Regions from separate parts of the Roseomonas gilardii genome, predicted to be linked through region 2. Evidence: predicted binding sites of a transcription regulator. Region 2 holds the regulator's gene; the other holds the start of a gene.
What was found. Region 2 encodes LexA, which represses DNA repair genes until DNA is damaged. Its sites were predicted from a motif close to TGTTCTANNTANGTTC; they were not measured.
Positions count from the first base shown of each region.

Region 1: a site for LexA is predicted at 7,037-7,052, ahead of RGI145_RS18175 (type IA DNA topoisomerase). Genes of this name have one in related genera too.

Region 1 is NZ_CP015583.1:4,010,591-4,021,111, forward strand. Features, by position in the region: gene rpmI (50S ribosomal protein L35) at 1-167, shown strand, start outside; gene rplT (50S ribosomal protein L20) at 180-542, shown strand; gene pheS (phenylalanine--tRNA ligase subunit alpha) at 776-1,861, shown strand; gene pheT (phenylalanine--tRNA ligase subunit beta) at 1,868-4,363, shown strand; gene RGI145_RS18175 (type IA DNA topoisomerase) at 4,742-7,015, opposite strand; gene RGI145_RS25850 (MucR family transcriptional regulator) at 7,956-8,210, shown strand; gene RGI145_RS18185 (hypothetical protein) at 8,404-8,859, shown strand; gene RGI145_RS18190 (hypothetical protein) at 8,941-9,249, shown strand; gene acs (acetate--CoA ligase) at 9,502-10,521, shown strand, end outside.
Region 2 is NZ_CP015583.1:2,006,318-2,016,838, forward strand. Features, by position in the region: gene tpiA (triose-phosphate isomerase) at 1-439, opposite strand, end outside; gene RGI145_RS09125 (peptidylprolyl isomerase) at 619-2,535, shown strand; gene trpD (anthranilate phosphoribosyltransferase) at 2,659-3,675, shown strand; gene trpC (indole-3-glycerol phosphate synthase TrpC) at 3,781-4,632, shown strand; gene moaC (cyclic pyranopterin monophosphate synthase MoaC) at 4,710-5,141, shown strand; gene RGI145_RS09145 (molybdopterin molybdotransferase MoeA) at 5,158-6,363, shown strand; gene lexA (transcriptional repressor LexA) at 6,502-7,230, shown strand; gene RGI145_RS09155 (ComEC/Rec2 family competence protein) at 7,224-9,494, opposite strand; gene gltX (glutamate--tRNA ligase) at 9,647-10,521, shown strand, end outside.

The DNA of each region.
Region 1 (10,521 bases), 2.0 Mb from region 2:
TCAAGATCACGGCGACGGGCAAGGTGCTCGCCGGCCCGGGCAAGAAGCGCCACAACCTGTCCGCCCGTCCGCAGAAGGCCAAGCGCCAGAACCGCGGTACCCAGGTGCTGCGGCACCAGGACGGCCTGACGGTGAAGCAGTGGGCCCCCTACGGGCTGGATCGGTAAGGGAGCGCACAGATGGCTCGTGTCAAGCGCGGCGTCACCGCCCACGCCCGTCACAAGAAGGTCCTCAAGCTCGCCAAGGGCTATGTCGGCCGTTCCTCCACCGCCTACCGTCCCGCGCTCGAGCGGGTCGAGAAGGCGCTGCAGTACGCCTACCGCGACCGCCGCAACAAGAAGCGCGAGTTCCGCGGCCTGTGGATCCAGCGCATCAACGCGGCGTGCCGCGAGCACGGCGTCGTTTATTCCCGCTTCATCGCGGGGCTGAAGGCCTCCGGCATCGAGCTGGACCGCAAGGTCCTGGCGGCGATCGCCTATGAGGACGCGGCCGGCTTTGGCGCCCTGGTCGAGAAGGCCAAGGCGTCCCTGCCCGCGGCGTAAGCAGCCGCATACCGGGGACACCGGCCGGGCTCAGGCCCGCCGGCACCCCGATCCGGATTTTCGGCAGATGGGGCCGCCTTCGCCTCTCGGGACACCCCCGGGAGCGAGGCGGCCCTTTTTGCTTTGACCCGTTGCTTTGACCCATTGCTTTGACTGGGACCGGTTCGCGGCCATGGGCCGCCCGCCCGCCGCGGCCGGTTCCGCGAACAGCCATTCCCCCTCGGGAGATCGAGATGTCGGACGACCTCGCCGCGCTGCAATCGGAGACGGAGGCCGCCATCGCGGCGGCCGCCGACCTGCGCGCGCTGGATGCGGTGCGCGTGGGCGCGCTGGGCAAGAGCGGCCAGGTGACCGCGCTGCTGAAGGGGCTGGGCGCCGTGCCCGCCGAGGAGCGCAAGGCGCGCGGCGCCGCCGTCAACGCGGTGCGGCAGGCGGTCGAGCGCGCGCTCGAAGCCCGCAAATCCGTGCTGGAGGAAGCGGCGCTGGAGGCGAAGCTCGCCGCCGAGCGCCTCGACGTCTCGCTGCCGGCCCGCCCGCACCCGCCGGCCGGGGCGGAAAGCGGCGCGATCCACCCCATCGCCCGCACGGTGGAGGAGCTGACCGCGCTGTTCGGTGCCATGGGCTTCGCCGTGGCCGAGGGGCCGGACATCGAGAGCGACTGGTACAACTTCAACGCCCTGAACATCCCCGGCCACCATCCGGCGCGGCAGGACCAGGACACCTTCTACCTGCCCCCCGCCCATGGCGCGGGCTTCGAGACGGTGCTGCGCACGCATACCTCGCCGGTGCAGGCGCGGACCATGCTGTCGCAGGAACCGCCGATCCGCGTGATCGTGCCGGGCCGCACCTACCGCGCCGACCATGACGCCACGCACTCCCCGATGTTTCATCAGGTGGAGGGGCTGGTGATCGGGCGCGACATCACGCTGGGCCACCTCAAGGGCTGCCTGATCGACTTCCTGCGCGCCTTCTTCGGAATCGCCGAGCTGCCGGTGCGCTTCCGTGCCTCCTACTTCCCCTTCACCGAGCCCTCGATGGAGGTGGATATCGGCTGGGACCGCAAGACCGGCGAGCTGGGCCGGGGCTCCGACTGGCTGGAGATCCTGGGCTCCGGCATGGTGCATCCCAAGGTGCTCGCCAATTGCGGTATCGACCCGCGCCAGTGGCAGGGCTTCGCCTTCGGCATGGGGATCGAGCGCATCACCATGCTCAAGCACGGCATCGCCGACCTGCGCCCCTTCTACGAAAGCGATGTCCGCTGGCTGCGCCATTACGGCGCGCCGGTGCTCTCCCCCTATACCCTCCATGATGCGGGCTGACCGGCGATGAAGTTCACCCTGTCCTGGCTGCGCGACCACCTGGAGACCGAGGCTTCGGTCGAGCGGATCGCCACCACCCTCTCCGCCATCGGGCTGGAGGTGGAAAGCGTCGAGAACCGCGCCGACGCGCTGGCGCCCTTCCGCATCGGCTATGTGGTCGAGGCCGTGCAGCACCCGAATGCCGACCGGCTGCGCGCCTGCAAGGTCGATGTCGGGGACGGCACGATCCGTTCCGTGGTCTGCGGCGCGCCCAATGCCCGCACCGGCATGAAGGCAGTGGTGGCGCTGCCCGGCGCCTATGTGCCCGGCACCGGCATCACGCTGAAGGCGGGCGAGATCCGTGGCGTGAAGAGCGAGGCCATGATGTGTTCCGCGCGCGAGCTGGGGCTCGGCCAGGACCATGACGGCATCCTGGACCTGCCCGCCGACGCGCCGGTCGGCGAGGTCTATGCCAGGTGGCTCGGCATGGACGATCCGGTCTTCGACATCAGCGTCACGCCGAACCGGGGCGACGCGCTCTCCGTGCGCGGCGTGGCGCGCGACCTCGCCGCCGCGGGCCTCGGCACGCTGAAGCCCTGGAAGCCGGAGCCGGTGGCGGGGCGCTTCCCCTCGCCGCTGCGCTGGGCGATCGAGGATGCCGAGGGCTGCCCCTGGGTGCTCGGGCGCTCCGTGCGCGGCCTGCGCAACGGCCCCTCGCCGCAATGGCTGCAGGACCGGCTGACCGCCATCGGCCTGCGCCCGATCTCGGCGCTGGTGGACGTGACCAACTGGTTCACCTTCGACCTCGGCCGGCCGCTGCATGTCTTCGATGCGCGCAAGGTGGCGGGCGAGGTGCTGACCCTGCGCCGGGCGCGCGAGGGCGAGAGCTATCTCGCCCTGAACGGCAAGGAGATCGCCGTCACGCCGGAGGATCTCGTGATCACGGATGCGGAGGGGGTGGAGAGCCTCGCCGGCATCATGGGCGGCGAGCATTCCGGCTGCGACGCGGACACCACCGAGTGCTTCATCGAATGCGCGCTGTTCGACCCGGTGCGGGTCGCGCTCTCCGGCCGCCGCCACGGGCTGCATTCCGATGCCCGCGCCCGCTTCGAGCGCGGCGTGGACCCGGCCCTGCTGCCGGATGCGCTGGAGGCCGCGACGCGGCTGATCCAGGAGCTCTGCGGCGGCGAGGCGAGCGAGGTGGTCGCCGCCGGCGCCGAGCCGGCGTGGCGACGCGAGGCCAGCCTGCGCTTCGAGCGCATCCGGGGCCTCGGCAACTCCGCCATCACGGCGGATGAGGCCGTGGCCTCGCTGGAGCGGCTGGGCTTCGCCACGGTGGCGCGCGACGCGGAGAGCGTGACGGTCGCCGTCCCGTCCTGGCGCAACGACATCGCCTCCTCGGCCTCCGCCTATCGCGCGGGGGGCACCGATCTCGACCAGTTCGCCGCCCTGGCCCCGGAGCGCGCGGCGCTGGCCGCCGAGGGCGTGGAGCGGATCGAGGCCGAGTGCGACCTGCTGGAGGAGGTGCTTCGCCTGCCCGGGCTGGACGCCATCCCGGCGGTGTCGCTGCCCGTCTCCTCGCCCGTGCCGCTGCCCTCGCTGACCCCGGCGCAGTCGCGCGCCGTGCTGGCCCGCCGCGTGCTCGCCGCGCGCGGGGCGCTGGACTGCGTGAGCATGGGCTTCCTGGCGCATGAGGTGGCGACACTGTTCGGCGAGGCGCCGGAATCGCTGCGGCTGCTGAACCCGATCGCCTCCGACCTCGACCAGATGCGTCCGACCCCGGTGGCCAGCCTGCTGCTCGCCGCCGGGCGCAACGCGGCGCGGGGCTATCCGGACGTGGCGCTGAGCGAGGTGGGCGGTGCCTATCGCGACCCCTCGCCCGCCGGGCAGCTCGCCGTGGCCGCCGCGCTGCGTGCCGGTGCCACGCCGCGCCACTGGAGCGAGCCTTCCCGTCCGGTGGACGCGATGGATGCCAAGGGCGACGCGCTCGCCGTGCTCGGCACCCTGGGCGCGCCGCTGGCCGGGATCACGGTGACGGCGGATGCGCCGGGCTACTATCACCCCGGACGTTCCGGCGTGCTGCGCCAGGGGCCGAAGGTGGTGCTCGCCCAGTTCGGCGAGATCCACCCGAAGGTGCTGGCGGCGCTGGACATCGGCGGCCCCGTGGTGGCCTGCGAGGTCTTCCTCGACGCCATCCCCGAGCCCAAGCGGCGCAAGAAGTCCGCCCCCGCCCTCTCCGCCCTGCAGCCGGTGCGGCGCGACTTCGCCTTCCTGGTGGATGCCTCGGTCCCGGCCGAGAACGTGCTGCGCGCCGCGCGCGGCGCCGAGCGGAACCTGATCGCCGATGCCGCGATCTTCGACCGCTATGCGGGCGATAGGCTGCCGGAAGGCAAGGTCTCGCTGGCGGTCGAGGTAACCCTCCAGCCGCGCGACGCCTCCCTCACCGATGCCGAGATCGAGGCCGTGGCGGCCAAGGTTGTGGCGGCGGTGACCAAGGCCACCGGAGCCGTACTCCGGGGCTGAGGCGCCGCCGCGGCTTCAGCCCGCCGTGGGAGAGGCGCCGCCTCTCCCACACCCTCTCCGCCGGGGACCGAAGCCGGTCCCCGGACCCCGGGCTTGAGTTGGCACCTGTGGTGGCCGTCAGCCTGACGCCCGATCCCCGGGACGCAGGTGGATCAGCGGGGCTCCCGAGAAAGAAGATCACCACCTCCGCGCTGGCGGCATCCGTAGTCGCCGGAGAGTGTCGCTCTCCGGCGCGATCCGGCCACAGCAAAAGCCGACGAACCGGGTTCAGGACCCGCAGCGTCCTGGCGGATGGGAAGCCAAAGGGAAAGTTCTGGGGGTGAAGACGGAGCCTTTCCCCCAAGCGCAACGGCATCCATGGCGCAATGGCCGGAAAGCTCAGGCCGGCGCCGCATCCTCCCGGGCCGTAGTACGCCGCCGTGCCGGGGTACGGCCTGCGCCTGCCTTCCGGGGCCGTCCCTTGCCCGGGCCCGCGGCCTTCGCCCGGCCCGGCTTCTTTCCCTGCTGCCCGTCGATCCAGGCGGAGATGGCGGCGGCGCTCGCCTGCACCTCCTCCGGCAGGGCCACGCCGCGCTGTTCCGCCAGCTTCCGTGCGAAGCCGAGTTGCGCCGGGCTAGGTGCGCGGACGGTTCCTGCCTCGCCGCCCTCCCGGCGCGGCGCATGTTCGTCGAGGAAGGCGCGACAGGCCGTGGCGGAGCGTGTGTAGCCCTTGGGCGGTGTGATCCCCTTGCGCTTTGCCAGGCTGGCCACGAAGCGCGCCATGGCCGGCGTGGGCGCGCCCTTTCCGCCGCCTGCCGCGTCACCAATGGCCAGGAGCGGTGCCTCGCCGGCAGCCGCACGCTCGGTCAGGCGCGCGATGATCCGGCTGGCCTGGGCGCAGACGGCGTCGATGGCGCCCATCATCTCCTGCTGCCCGACCAGCACCTCGTCCAGCAGGCGTTCGAGCTGCGCCGTCACGCCAGGATCGACCAGAGCCGGATCGGCCTGCTCCAGCACGGCGAAGAGTTGCAGCCCGCGTTCGGTCGGCACGATGTGCTTGCCGTCGATGCGCAGGAAGTCCTGTGCCTTCAGCCCACGGATGATCTCGGCCCGCGTCGCCGGCGTGCCGATGCCCTTGGCCTCCTTCAGCCGGTCCTGCAGCGCCTCGTCCTCGACGAAGCGCCAGGCGTTCTGCATCGCCTCGATCAGCGTGCCCTCGTTGTAGCGCGGCGGCGGGCGCGTCTCCTTCGCCTCCACCTTCGCCTCGCTCAAGGTCGTTGCCTCGCCGTTGCGCAGAGCGGGGAGGAGCTGGGCGTCCTCGCCCTTCTCCTCGGCGGGCACCCATTCGGGGAAGGCGGCGCGCCAGCCCATCTCCAGCGGCTGCCGCCCCACGGCGCGGAAGACATGCAGGCTCCCGGGGCCCTTCACGTCGATCGTGGCGGTGGTCTGGCGGTAACGGAAATCCGGCATCATCGCCGCCAGATAGGCGCGCGCGATCACGTCGAAGAGCTTGCGCTCATCCGCCGAAAGGCGCGGCCAGGCCTCGCGCAGCCGCTCCACCGTGTTGACGTTGGGGATCACCGCATGGTGGCTCGCCCCGGCCAGCCCCTTGTCGTGGAAGGCCCCGCTGGCGCCGCGCCGGACCAGCGGCGGCTGCGGCACGGGAATGCCGCTCCAGGCGCGTCCTTCCTGCAACGCCGCCACGATGCGCGGCACGTCGGGGATCAGGCTTTCCGGCAGATAGCGCGTCTCGGCGCGGGGATAGGTGATGACCTTCTTGCCCTCGCCGTCATAGAGCTCCTGCGCCACCTCCAGCGTGCGCGCCGCCGACCAGCCGAAGCGCGAGCCGCAGAGGCGTTGCAGCGAGGGCAAGTCGTGCAGGCGCGGCGGCGATTGCCGCTTCTCCTCGACCTTTACCGCGAGCGGCCCCTGGAAGCCCTCGGCCAGGGCGGCGATGGCCTCGGCCTCCTCGCGCTTCAGGATGCGCTCCTTCGGCGCGTGGCGCATGCGCAGCCGCCCGGCCTCGACGGCGGCGGTCGCCACCACCTCGAAATAGCTCTGCGGCACGAAGTCGCGGATCTCGATCTCCCGCCGGCAGACGATGGCCAGCGTCGGCGTCTTCACCCGCCCCACGCCGATCACCGCCCGGGCGCCTTTCGCCAGCGTCACCGTAGCGGTGCGGGTGAGGGAGAGGTTGTAGATCTGGTCCGCCTGCCGCCGCGCCACCGCCGCCGCGTAAAGCCGCGCATGCTCCGCATTGGGCCGGGCATGGGCGAAGGCGTCGCGGATGGTCTGCGGGTCCTGCGCGGTGAACATCACCCGCATCACCGTGCCGCGATAGCCATAGTGCTCCAGGATCTCCTGCCCGATCAGCTGCCCCTCGCGGTCGCAGTCGGTGGCCAGCCAGACGCGCTTCGCGGAACGCAGGGCCGCGCGGATCGCCTGCAGCTTGGAGGCCTTGTTCCCGCCCGTGGCGGGGCGCGTGCCATAGAGCGACTCCGGCCGCAGCAGCACGGGGCTCCAGCGCTTCCAGGCCGGATTCGCCTCCTCGGGCTCCACAAGGTCGAAGAGATGCCCTTCCGCCGGCAGCACGGCGCCGTAACGTTGGCCCACCGCGGCGCGGATATCCTTGGCCTGGCTGGTCTTCTCGGCGATGACGATCTGCTCGGCCATGTTGCTTCGAGGAGAGATCCGGAACAAAACTGGAACCGGAATGCCAGAGCGGAAGCGACGGCGCCAGATTCAAATTTATCGCCACAGGGTCTATAGCCTTGCCATGACGTGATCGGCCGGGCGGCCGAACGGCCTTCCTGGCATGGTCCGGGGCCATCCCACCCGCCGAAGAAACCAAACCGAGAAGAGTCGTCCTTTGCAATTGACGCCCGAGCAAGCCGGGATCGCCCGGGCCTGCGGATGCCAGATCGTGCCTGCCACCGAGGAGCAGATCTGGCGCCTGCCGCGGGAACACCGGATCTTCCGCCTGGATGGCGCCGCCGTGGTGGTCCGCCGGCCCGATGGCTTCCTGGAAACCACCGGCACGCTGCGCCTGCTGCTGGAGCAGCACGCGCGTGCCCAGGATCTGGCCGAGGCGGCGCACGCCATGCCGCCCGCTCCGCCCCTTGACCCGCCCCCTGTCTCATCCGCTTCCGCGCCGCCGGTTCCCGGGCCGGAGTCGCCGCCTTCCCGGGCCGCCGGGCCGGAACGGGCGCCGCGGCGGGCGCCCCGGGGGGAATCCGGCGGCATGCGTCGTGACCTGCCGTTCGAGCCCCCCCGTCCCGAGCCCGGAGCTTCCGGGCCAGCGCCACGGTCCCGCTCGCGCCCGGCGCCCACCGAAGCCGCCGGGGGATTCCCCGGCGGGGAGGCGGGGACCGGAGATCCTGTGCCACAGCCAGGGCTGCGTGAGGCTCCGCCAGACGTTTCCCCGGATCGCCCTTCCGCCATGCCGGAGGCAGCGGCCGGAACTTCTGGGGAGCGCACCGGCAATTCCGCTGGAAACCCGCCTGGGGGCTTCGCCCGGCCGGTTCCAGCTACGGATGCCCCAGCCCCGGCGGCCACCCCCACGGCCGACAGTGAACGCGGGGAAGGGCCCCTGGAGCCGCGTCCTGAACCGGCCGTGCCGATCGCCGAGAGCGTGACGCCCGGCTATCTGATCTGCCTGGAGGACGGAAGGCAGGTGAAGATGCTCACGCGCCACCTCAAGGCCGCCTATGGAATGACCCCGGACCAGTACCGGGCCCGCTGGGGCCTGCCGCCCGATTACCCGATGGTCGCCCCCGATTCGGCCGAGCGTCGGGCCGCCGCCCGGATGCCGCGCGCCACCGGACGCGGCCGTGCCGGCGGGGTGGAGGAAGGGGCCGTGGAGGAATAGCGCGGGACGCGCCTCGCCGGCTCCGGGCGGGGCAGCGTCCTGATCGCCGGGGCTGGCGGGCCCCATGTTTCACGCTGTCACTCCGGCCATGAAGCCGCCGCGCCCGCCTCAGAGATTCCCTGGAGGTGCCCGAGACCTGCCTCCTGGCGGGTGTCCTCTTCCTTCTGCGCTCACCAGCCCAGAGGAGGCCCCATTGCGCAAGACGTTCCGTGCCAGCCTGCTGTTCTCCGCCCTGCTGCTCGGTTCCGCCGGCATGGCCATGGCCCAGGGGAATGTGCCAAGGGAAGTGCCGGGGGGAGTGCTGGGGGGAGTCCAGGGAGCGGCGCAGGAGCCGGCATCCGCCGCCGCCTCCGGGCCTGCCGTCACGGCCCCCGCACAGCCTCAGCCCGGATCGCAGCCCCGGGCGCATGCCGCCGTCGCCGGACATGCCGAGGCCCCGGGCCATAAGGCCGCCGGCACGGCCAACACCACGAAGGCGGAAGGCCATGCCGCCGCGACGAAGCACCTCCGTTCCGGTAAGGCCGGCTCTTCCTCCCATGCGGCGGAGCGGGCTCCGGAGGCCAGCGCCGGCAAGGCATCCGGGCAGGTCGCCCGCAGCCAGCCGGGCACCGGCCCCGCCACGGAGCCTCCCGCCACCCGCGTGAACTGAACCCCCGGGCCGGCGCCGCCATGGGAGGCCGCGCCGGCCCTTTTCCACCCACCTCTCCCGCAGAAGGATCGAAGACGTCCCATGCGCCAACTGCTCTACGCCGCCCTGCTGGCCCCGCTGCTTTCCGTGACCGCCCTCGCGGCCGGGACGGCGCAGGCGGCGCCCGTCCCGGTGTCCGTGGCGCCGGAGGCGCGGCCCGCCGGCCTTCTGCATCCGGCCCAGTACTACGCCCCGCCGCCGCCCCGCTGGCACAGGCCGCCGTCGCACCGCTGGCGTCCCCCGCCGCCGCCCCGGCACTGGCACCGTCCGCCCCCGCCGCCTCCGCACTGGCGCCGCCCGCCGCCGCCGCGCTACGGCTACGCGCCCCCGCCCCGGCACTACTGGCGCTGATCCACGGTTTCCCACCGGATGAAGGCCCCGGATGGGTCGCAGGCTGGGCATCCGGAAGCGTGGCCCGGAGGCCCTGCCGCTGCGTTGCGACAAGTTTTGATGCCGGAATGGCGCAATTCTGCGCCATTCCATCGGGCGCCAGCGGACGGGAGGACGGGCCACTCCACCGCATCGCTTGACGGCGCCGTCGCCTCACGTCCCAATTCGCTGCAAACGCCTCCAACGGGGCGCCTGGATGTTGGGAGTGAAATGATGGGCGACGACACACTGATCGCTGTGAAGCCGGAGATCGCGGCCAAGGCCCATGTCGATGCGGCAAAGCGCCAGGCCATGGCCGATGCCGCGAAGAACGACCCGGACGGTTTCTGGCACGGCCAGATGGACCGCATCGCCTGGATGCGCGAGCCGACGAAGATCAAGAACACCTCCTTCACCGGCGACGTCTCCATCCGCTGGTTCGAGGACGGCATCCTCAACGCCTCCGTCTCCTGCCTGGACCGGCACCTGGAAAGCCGGGGCGACCAGACCGCCTTCATCTGGGAAGGCGACGACCCGAACAGCGACGCCCGTGTCACCTACCGCGAACTGCACGAGCGCGTCTGCCGCCTGGGCAACGCGATGCGCGAGCTCGGCGTGAAGAAGGGCGACCGCGTCACCATCTACCTGCCCATGGTAGTCGAGGCCGCGGTGGCGATGCTCGCCTGCGCCCGCATCGGCGCCATCCATTCCGTGGTCTTCGGCGGCTTCTCGGCCGACAGCCTCGCCAGCCGCATCCAGGACTGCGAGAGCACGCTGCTGCTCACCGCCGACGAGGGCCGGCGCGGCGGGCGCCGCGTGCCGCTCAAGACCAATGCCGACGAGGCGCTGAAGAGCTGCCCGACCATCCGGAACGTGATCGTCGCGCGCATCACCGGCGGCGACGTGCCGATGCAGGAAGGCCGCGACCATTCCTGGGAGGCGCTGACCGCCAGGGCCGCGCCGCAATGCGAGCCGGAGCCGATGGAGGCGGAGGACCCGCTCTTCATCCTCTACACCAGCGGTTCCACCGGCAAGCCGAAGGGCGTGCTGCACACCACCGGCGGCTACATGGTCTGGGCGTCCTTCACCCATGACCTGGTCTTCGACTACCGCCCGGGCGAGGTGTACTGGTGCACCGCCGATGTCGGCTGGGTCACCGGCCACACCTATATCGTCTATGGCCCGCTGGCGAACGGCGCGACCTCGCTGATCTTCGAGGGCGTGCCGTCCTGGCCCGACAACAGCCGCTTCTGG
Region 2 (10,521 bases):
TCTGCCCGGCCACCACGGATTCGGCCTCCCCCGCCTCGCGCTGGGCCAGGCTTTCCCCAACGCAGACGATGGGGATCAGCCCGGCGGCGATGGCGGCCTCCGCCTTGGCCTTCACCAGCGCGTCCGTCTCGCCATGGTCGGCGCGGCGCTCGGAATGGCCGAGGATGACATAGGCGCAGCCGGCATCCGCCAGCATCGGGGCGGAAACGTCGCCGGTATGGGCGCCCTTCTCCTTGGGCGAGCAGTCCTGTGCCCCGACCGCGATGGGCTGGAAGGCGATGGCGGCGGAGGCCGCGTGGATGTGCACGAAGGGCGGGCAGACCAGCAGGTCCACGGCGCCGGTCACCTCCGCGGCCCCCTGGCGCACCGCATCGGCGAGGCCGGCGGCCTCCCGGGCGGTGCCGTTCATCTTCCAGTTGCCGGCGATCAGCGGGCGGATGCCAGGGGTCATCGAAGCCTCTCCGAATGTTTCATTCGCTCTCCCCGGCGGTATCCCGGCCGGTGGAGGTTTGGCAACTCCGCCCGCCTCCGGTAAGGCGTGCCCCCGACCCGGCGTACCGTGCCGGACCCTTCTTCTTTCGGGCGCCCCCGGGCCGCCCCAGGGACTTGCCGGACCAGATGCTCACCGCCTTCCGCCGCCTCGCCGGGACATGGTTCGCCAAGGGCCTGTTCCTGCTGCTGATCCTTTCCTTCGGCATCTGGGGGATCGAGGATGTCGTGCGCAATTTCGGCCGCGACAGCGCCGTGGCGCGCGTGGACGGACACCCGATCGAGCTGGCCGAGGCCCAGGCGGCGGCGCGGCGGCAGATGGCGCAGCTGCAGCGGCAGCTCGGCCCCGACTTCGCCATCAACGATGCCTTGCGCCAGACCGCGGCCCAGCAGGCGGTCGCGGCCCTGGTCAACCAGCGCATCGCCTCGGCGGAGTCCGACCGCATGGGCGTCGCTGCCTCCGACCAGGCGGTGCGCGACTATGTCTTCGCCATCCCGGCCTTCCAGGCGGGCGGGCAGTTCAGCCGTGCCATCTTCAACCAGTTCCTGCGCGGCAACGGGCTGGACGAGAACGGCTTCCTGGCGCTGGTGAAGCGGGAGCTGGAGCGGCAGCAGATCATCACCTCGGTCCGCGCCGGCATCCATGCCCCGGATGCGCTGGTGAAGCCCCTGCTGGCCCAGGCGGGCGAGCGCCGCGTGGTGGAGCTGGCGACCCTGCCGCTCTCGGACGCGCCGGAGCCCCCGGCCCCGACCGAGGAGCAGCTCCGCCGCTTCTGGGAGAACAACCCGCAGCAGTTCTCCACGCCGGAGCTCCGCACCGCGACCGTGGCCCGGCTGGCCGCCGAGATCGTGATGAAGGACGTCCAGGTCACGGACGAGGAAATCGCCCAGGCCTATGCCGCCGCCGGCGACCGTTTCCACACGCCGGAGCGCCGGACGCTGGAGCAGGTCCTCTTCCCCACCGGCCCCCAGGCGGAGGAAGAGGCGAAGGCCCTGGCCGCGACCTGGAAGAACGGCGCGGATTTCGCGACGATCACGGAGAAGGCCAAGGCGGAAGGCGGGCAGCCGGTGGAGCTGGGCACGCTTTCCCAGGCCGAGATCCCCGTGCCGGAACTGGTCCGCGCGGCCTTCGCCACGCCGGAGGGCGAGGTGTCGGCACCGGTGAAGTCCTCCTTCGGCTGGCACGTGCTGAAGGTGGTCAAGGTCGAGCCCCCGGCGGTGCGCGGGCTGGATCAGGCGCGCGACGAACTCCGCAACGAGCTGGCCCAGAGCAAAGCCGCCGACCTGGCCTTCGAGCGCATCAACGGCGCCGAGGACGCCCTGGCCGGCGGCGCGAAGCTGGCGGAGGCGGCGAAGCAGTTCGGCATGGAGGTCGGCACGGTGACGGTGGATGCCACCGGCCACGCCCCGGACGGACAGGCCGCCAGCCTCCCGGTGCCGGACTATGCCCGCGACGAGACCCTGGCCGCCATCTTCGCGGCGCAGCCCCGGCAGCCCGCGCGGATGGAGGAATCCAAGGCCGGGGCCGGCTTCGTGGGCGTCGAGCTGGATTCGGTTCAGCCCCCGGCCCCCCGGCCCTTCGAGCAGGTGGAGGACGCCGTCCGCGCCGCCTGGACCGAGGATGCCCGCGCCCATGCCCAGGAAGAGAAGGCGGCCGCCCTGCTCGCCGCGGTCAAGGACGGGCGCAGCCTGGAGGATGCGGCGAAGGAGGCCGGGGTGATCGCCCTGCGCAGCGATCCCTTCGGCCGCGACGGGCGCAACGAGGCCGGGCCCCGCGTGCCGCCGGAACTGCTGAACCAGATCTTCGGCACGAAGCCCAACGATGCCACCATGGTCCGCACGGCCCAGGGCTTCGCCGTGGCGCAGGTGCTGGAGGTCACGCCGGGCGACGTGGCCGATGCCTCCGCCCTGCGCGCCTTCCGCGGCCGGATCGAGAGCGGCATGGGCGACGAGCTGGAGATCCAGTACCTGAACGCCCTGCGCGACCGCACCCCGGTGCAGATCAACGAGGCGCTGCTGCCGCAGGTCGCCGGGGGGATGCCGTGATGCCGCGCGCCCCGCTTGATCACGGCGCCGGGAGGCGGAACACTGTCCGGCCATGATCCTGGCCATGATCCCCGACGCCGCCATCCCCCGCCCCCTGCCGGCCGGTCCGGGAAGGGGCCGGCCATGAGCGAGACCTCCCTCAAGCCGGTGCTGGCGCGCCTCGCCCAGGGCGAGACGCTGGACGAGGATGAGGCGGAGCGGGCCTTCGGCATCATCATGAACGGCGAGGCCACCCCGGCGCAGATCGCGGGGCTGGTGATGGCCATGCGGCTGCGGGGCGAGACGGTGGCCGAGATGGCCGGCGCCGTCCGCGCCATGCGCGCCCGCATGGTGCCCGCCGAGGTGCCGCCCGGCGCGGTGGACATCGTCGGCACGGGCGGCGACGGGGCGGGGACGCTGAACATCTCCACCGCCGCCGCCATGGTGGTCGCGGGCTGTGGCGTGCCGGTGGCCAAGCATGGCAACAAGGCCCAGTCCTCGCGCTCCGGCACGGCGGATGCCTTCTCGGCGCTGGGGGTCAATCTCGACATCCCCTTCGAGCGCATCCCGGCGGTGATCCGCGAGGCCGGGATGGTCTTCCTGATGGCGCAGCGCCATCACGCCGCCCTGCGCCACGCCGCCGGGCCGCGCGTGGAACTCGGCACCCGCACCATCTTCAACCTGCTGGGGCCGATGGCCAATCCGGGCGGCGTGACGCGCCAGATGACCGGCGCCTTCGCCCCGCAATGGCTGCGCCCGATGGCCGAGGCCCTGGGGCGCCTGGGCAGCGAGCATGCCTGGCTCGTGCACGGCCAGGGGCTGGACGAGCTGACCGTCAGCGGCCCCAGCCAGGTGGTGGAGCTGCGCGACGGGCACCTGCGGGAATTCACCGTCTCGCCGGGGGATGTGGGGCTGCCGGTCTCCCCCGTGGAGTCCCTGCGCGGCGGCGATCCGGAGCGCAACGCGGCGGCGCTGCTGGCGCTGCTGGACGGTGTCGCCAGCCCCTATCGCGACTGCGTGGTTCTGAACGCGGCCGCCGCCCTTGTGGTGGCGGGCCGGAGCGACGATCTGCGCGAGGCGGCCCGGATGGCCGCCGCATCCATCGACCAGGGCGCCGCGCGCGGCGTGCTGGAGCGCCTCCGCACCGCCACCGCACCCTGACCACCCCCGCCCCCGCGCGCCCCGGTTCGTGCAGACCCTTCCATGCAACCCGGGCGGCGGCCGGAACTTGACGAGGCGGCGTCATACGCCGCAGGAAACCGTTCCATGGACCAAGCCTCAACGCTCGCGGCCCCCGAGACCCGCAGTGCCGCCAACCGCGACATGCCCGACATCCTCGCCCGGATCATGGCCGAGAAGGCCGTGGAGGTGCAGGCGCGGATGCACGAGATCTCCCGGTCCGAGATGGAACGGCGCGCCACCGCCGCCCCGGCACCGCGCTCCTTCACCGGGGCGCTGTGCAAGTTCCTGGGCGAGGGCCGCACCGGCCTGATCGCCGAGATCAAGCGCTCCTCCCCCTCCGGTGGGCTGATCCGCCAGGATTTCTCCCCCGCGAAGCTGGCCCGGGCCTATTGCGATGCCGGCGCCGCCTGCCTGTCCGTTCTCACCGATGCGCCGCATTTCGGCGGCTCCCTCGAATACCTCGCCGAAGCGCGGGCCGCCTGCGAGCTGCCGGTGCTGCGCAAGGACTTCATGCTCGACCCCTATCAGGTCCTTGAGGCGCGGGCTGCCGGGGCCGACTGCATCCTGCTGATCATGGCCGCCATCACCGACGAGCAGGCTCATGCGCTGGAGGACACGGCGCGCAGCCTGGACATGTCCGTGCTGGCCGAGGTCCATGACGAGCGCGAGCTGGACCGGGCCCTGGGGCTGGAGACACGGCTGATCGGGGTGAACAACCGCGACCTGCGCACGCTGCGGACGGATATCGCGGTGACGGAGCGCCTCGCCCCGCTGATCCCCGCCGACCGCATCCCGGTCGGCGAGAGCGGCATCCGCACGCCCGACGACGTGCGCCGCATGGCCGCCGCCGGGGCGCGCTGCCTGCTGGTCGGGGAACACCTGCTGCGCCAGCCGGATGTGGGAGCGGCGGCCCGGGCGCTGATCGAGGCCGGTTGAGCGGCGACGAGCCGGAAGGCCCCGCAAGGGATAGCCAGGGGCCCCTCACCCATTTCGACGCGGCCGGAAAGGCCGCGATGGTCGATATCTCGGCCAAGGCGGTCACCGAGCGTCGCGCCACCGCGCGTGGCCGCGTGGTGATGCGGCCGGAAACCCTGGTGCTGATCCGCGAGGGCCGTGCCGGCAAGGGCGACGTGCTGGGCGTGGCGCGGCTCGCCGGCATCATGGCCGCCAAGCGCACCGCCGACCTGATTCCGCTCTGCCACCCCCTGCCCCTCACCTCCGTGAAGCTCGACCTGGAACCGGTGGAGCCCGATACGGTGGAGATCGCCGCCACCGTCTCCACCGCCGGGCGCACCGGGGTGGAGATGGAGGCGCTGACCGCCGCCACCGTGGCGGCCCTGACCGTCTATGACATGTGCAAGGCGGTGGACCGGGGGATGCGGATCGAGGCGGTGCGCGTGGTGCACAAGTCGGGCGGCAAGTCCGGCACTTTCGAGGCCGACTGAAAGGGTTCCAGCGAGGATGATCCCGGTTTCCGAGGCGCTGCGGCGAATCCTGGATGCGTTGTCCCCCGTCCCGGCGGAGACGGTCAGCCTGCCGGAAGCCTGGAACCGTGTCCTGGCCGCGCCCGTGGCGGCACGCCTGACCCAGCCGCCCGCTGACGTCTCGGCCATGGACGGCTATGCCGTGCGGGCCGCCGAGGCGGTGGAGGGTGCCACCCTGGCGGTAACCGGGGCCGCGCCGGCGGGCCATCCCTTCGCCGGCACGGTCGGGCCGGGCGAGACGGTCCGGATCTTCACCGGCGGCTTCGTGCCGGAAGGGGCGGACGGCATCCTGCTGCAGGAGGACGCCACCGCCGAGGGCGACCGCGTCACCGTGCGGGAAACCGTGCGCCCCGGGCGCTGGATCCGGCGGCGCGGGCTGGACTTCGCCGTTGGAGAGGAACTGCTTTCCCCCGGGCGGCAACTCACGGCGCGGGATATCGGCCTCGCCGCCGCCGCCAACCATGCCTGGCTGACCGTGCACCGCCGGCCCCGGATCGGCATCCTGGCCACGGGCGACGAGATCGCCCTGCCCGGCGACCCGCTGCCGCCGGGCGGCATCGTGTCCTCCAACGCCCATGCCCTGGCCGCCCTGGTGCGCGGCGCCGGGGGCGACCCCGTGATCCTGCCCATCGTCGGGGATGATTCCGCGGCCATCGCCATGGCGGCCGCGGCGGCGGAAGGCTGCGACCTGCTCGCCACCACAGGCGGTGCCAGCGTCGGGGAGCATGACCTCGTGCAGTCGGCACTGGGGCCGCAGGGCTTCGCGCTGGATTTCTGGCGGATCGCCATGCGTCCCGGCAAGCCGCTGATCTGGGGGCATCTGCGCGGCGTGCCGCTGCTCGGCCTGCCGGGCAACCCGGTCTCGGCGCTGGTCTGCGGCGTGCTGTTCCTGCGCCCGGCCATCGCGCGCCTCTCCGGCCTGCCCGCCGGCCCCGCGCCCACCCGGCTGGCCCGGATCGGACGCGACCTGCCGGAGAACGACCGGCGGGAGGACTATCTGCGCGCGAGCCTGGAGGCCACGGGCGCGGACCTGCCCGTCGCCACCCCCTTCGCCGCGCAGGACAGCTCGATGCTCAAGACCCTGGCCCGTGCCGATGCGCTGGTGCTGCGGGCGCCGCACGCCCCGGCCCTGGCGGCGGGCGGGACGGTGGAAATCATCGACCTCGCGGCGCTCGGGGTCTGAACCGGCCCCTCCCTGACCCTTCCGTGATGGCGGAACACCTGTGGAATCCGGGGATAAACTTGACGACAAGCCAGGAACTTATCTAGAACAAGCAGATAACGTTTCCTCTTTGTTCGCCGCCCGGTTGGGAGATGCGCCATGCTAACGCGGAAGCAGCACGAGCTTCTCGTCTTCATCGACCGGCACCTGCGCCAGACCGGCTTCTCGCCCTCTTTCGAGGAGATGAAGGAGGCCCTCAACCTGCGCTCGAAGTCCGGCATCCACCGCCTGATCACGGCGCTGGAAGAACGCGGCTTCCTCAAGCGCCGCGCGCACCGGGCCCGGGCGCTGGAGGTGGTGCGGCTGCCCGACAGCCTCGCCCCCGGCAAGACGCCGTCCCGCGCGGCAGCGGCGGGCCCCGCCGGATCGTCCGGTGGCGCCTCCAACGTCATCCGTGGCAACTTCGCGCCGAACCTGGCGGGGGTGCCCTCCCCGGCCGAGCACAGCGTCGTGCAGCTCCCGCTCTATGGCCGCATCGCCGCCGGCCAGCCGATCGAGGCGCTGCGCGACACCGGCGGCAGCGTGGAGGTCCCGGCCTCGCTGCTCACGGGCGGCGAGCACTATGCGCTGGAGGTCTCCGGGGATTCGATGGTCGAGGCCGGAATCCTCGACAGTGACACGGTGATCATCCGCCGGGGCGATACGGCCGAGAACGGCACCATCGTCGTGGCACTGGTGGACGATGCGGAGGTCACGCTGAAGCGCCTCCGCCGCAAGGGCAATTCCATCGCCCTGGAGCCCGCCAATGCCAGCTACGAGACGCGGATCTTCGGCCCCGACCGGGTGAAGGTCCAGGGCACGCTGGTCGGGCTGCTGCGCCGCTACTGATCCTCGCCGGGGAGTTCTTCCGGCGGCTCCGCGGGTTCGGCGGCCATGTCCGGCCCGCCTTCATCCTCCCTGGCCGGGGCCTCGCGCGGCCTCGGCTTCGGGACAGGCGGCACCCAGGGGCGCTCGCCCCGCAGCATCCGGTCCGAAACCACCCTTGCCCCGTCGGGGGCCAGGAACACGGCCTGGGCGCCGTCGCGCCAGACGCTGAAACGGTCCACCACCAGCGGCGAGGTCCGGCCGGCACGGCAGCGGCCCCGGATCGGCTCGGCCGAGACCAGCGCCGCGACGCTGTCGCACCAGGGCTCCATCCGGATCGGCGGCGGCGCCACGCCCCGGCGCGTCTTCACCTTGCGCAACAGGGCGATCGCCGGCCCCCCCGGATGGGGCCGCAGTAGGCAGTGGCCGGCGGCGCAGCTCAGCCCGGCCGCCACGTTCTCCCCTTCCTCCGGCAGCGGCGCGAAGCCCGCCTCCCCCCAGTCGCGCAACCAGCTGTCACGGGTGAAGCCGTTGCTGCCCGAGCCACGCGCCAGGAAGACGCCTTCGGGGCTGCGATAGGCGATCAGCCGCGCATCGGCCGAGACCAGCAGGTCGGGCCGCGGCACCAGCGGGGCGGAGAACAGGCCGAACAGGATCAGCGGCACCCCCGCCCAGCGCCAGCGCGTGCGCCAGAGGCAGAGCCAGATCATCCCGAAGCTCGCCAGCAGCAGGCCCCAGGCGGGAATCGGCGGCGCGATGGCGGTGGCGCCGGGCCAGGACGCGACGCGGCGGGCCGTGGCCAGCACGAGGTCGGTGCCCCAGCCCATCGGCACCAGCGCCAGCCATTCCAGGCGGAAGGGCATCAGCAGCACCGCCAGCATCCCCGCCGGCATCACCAGCAGCGACGTCACCGGCACCGCCACCGCATTCGCCACCACGCCATAGAGCTGGAGCCGGCCGAAATGGTGCAGGCCATAGGGCGTGGTGGCCAGCCCGGCGAGCAGCGAGGTGAGGGTCAGGCCGAGCACCGCCACCAGCCCCCGCCGCCAGGCCTCGCCCTGCCCCCGCAGGCGGTCCAGCGGCCCGCGCATCGCCTCCCACCCCGCGATCAGCGCCAGCACGGCGGCGAAGCTCATCTGGAAGGAGGGGCCGAGCAGCGCCGCCGGCTGCCAGGCCAGCACCAGCGCGGCGGCCAGGGCCAAGGCGCGCAGCGACACCACCCGCCGCCCCAGCAGCACCGCCACCGTGGCCAGGGCGGCCATGGCCAGGGAACGCAGCATCGGCACCTGCGATCCGGTGAGCACCGTATAGGCCGTGCCGAGCAGCAGCCCCGCCGCGGCCGCCACGGACTTGCTGTCCGCCCGCAGGGCCAGGGGCGGCACCAGCGCCACCAGCAGCCGCACCACGCTCATCCCCAGGCCGATCACGATGGCCACGTGCAGGCCGGACACGGAGAGCAGATGGGCGAGGCCGCTGTCGCGCATCGCCGCCACGGCCTCGTCCGGGATGGGCGTCTGGCTGCCGGTGAGCATGGCGCTGGACACGGTGCTCGTCGCACCGCTGCCAAGCACGGCGAGGACGCGCTGTTCCAGCAGGCTCCGCAGCCCGGAGAAGCCGCTCCCGCCCGGTGAGGACGGCGCCGCCTCCAGCCGCTCCACGGGCGCCAGGGCCGAGGCGCTGCCGGCACTGCCGTCGAAGAAGGCGGATCGCTGGTAGTCCCAGGCACCGGGGGCCGAGGGCGGCGGCGGCGGCCGCAACAGGGCGCGCACCCGCAGCCGGTCGCCCGGCGAGATCGGCGTCTCGTCGCCCTTCTTCAGCCGGAGGCGCAGGCTGCGCTCCAGCGCCGGCTGTCCCTCGCCGGGGGTCGCCCCGGTCAGCAGGACGCGTCTTCCGCCCGGCAGGCGTTCGACCGAATCCACGCTCCCCACCAGGATCACCGCCCGGCGCGGCAGGTCCGGCACGGGCGGCAGGCTGACCCGGGCCCAGAGGGCGATGGAGAAGCCCAGCGCGACGGTCCCGGCCAGGCCCAGCAGCAGGGCGGGCAGCGGCGCCCGCCGACGCAGCCAGAGCGCCGGGAGCAGCAGGGGCGCGGGCAGCCACAGCCAGGCCTCGGAAGGTTCCCGCGACAGGGCGAAGTACAGGAGGATCCCGGTGCCGAGGGCGACGGCGAACCAGGGTGGCACGCGACTCCACTCGGCCTGCAACAGGGCCTGGAACCCGTCGCGCAGGCGCGTGGCGAGGCCGGTCCGGGCCTGCCGGTCCGGGGCGAGGAGAAAGGTGGAGGACAACAACCCAAGGTTGTTTCATTCCGGGTCAGAGCGCAACTCTCCGTGATCGGATCACCTCCGGCCCGGCCCAGGGCCGTCACGTCCGCGCCGCATTCCAGCGACAGCGGCGCGCCGTCTTCAAACCCGTCCGGACAGGGTGCTAATCAGCCGGAATGACCGTCCGCACGCGCTTCGCGCCCTCCCCCACGGGCTACCTCCATATCGGGGGCGCCCGCACCGCCTTGTTCAACTACCTCTTCGCCAAGCACCATGGCGGGCAGTACCTGCTGCGCATCGAGGACACGGACAAGGCACGCTCCACGCCGGAAGCGGTGCGGCAGATCCTGGAAAGCCTGGAATGGCTCGGCCTCTCGCCCGACGAGCCGCCGGTGATGCAGTCGGCCCGCGAGGCGCGGCACGCCGAGGTGGCGCGGCAGCTCCTGGCCGAGGGCAAGGCCTATCTCGCCTTCGACACGGCCGAGGAACTGGCCGCGATGCGCGAGCAGGCGATGAAGGAGGGCCGCCCGCCCCGCTACGATGGCCGCTGGCGCGACCGCGACCCGTCCGAGGCGCCGCCGGGCATGGCCGGTGCCGTGCGCATCAAGGCGCCGCGCGAAGGGGAGACGGTGATCCGCGATCTCGTGCAGGGCGAGGTCCGGGTGAACAATGCCGAGCTGGACGACATGATCATCCTGCGTTCGGACGGCACGCCGACCTATCAGCATGCCGTGGTGGTCGATGACCACGACATGGCGATCACGCATGTGATCCGCGGCGACGACCACCTGACCAACACCTTCCGCCAGATCATGATCTATGACGCGATGGGCTGGGACCGGCCGGACTTCGCGCATATCCCGCTGATCCATGGCGCCGACGGGGCGAAGCTGTCCAAGCGCCACGGCGCGGTGGGCGCGCTGGAGTTCCGCGACCAGGGGCTGCTGCCGGAGGCGGTGTGCAACTATCTGCTTCGCCTCGGCTGGGGCCATGGCGACGAGGAGATCGTGCCGCGCGACCGCGCCATCGCGCTCTTCGAGCTCAGCGATGT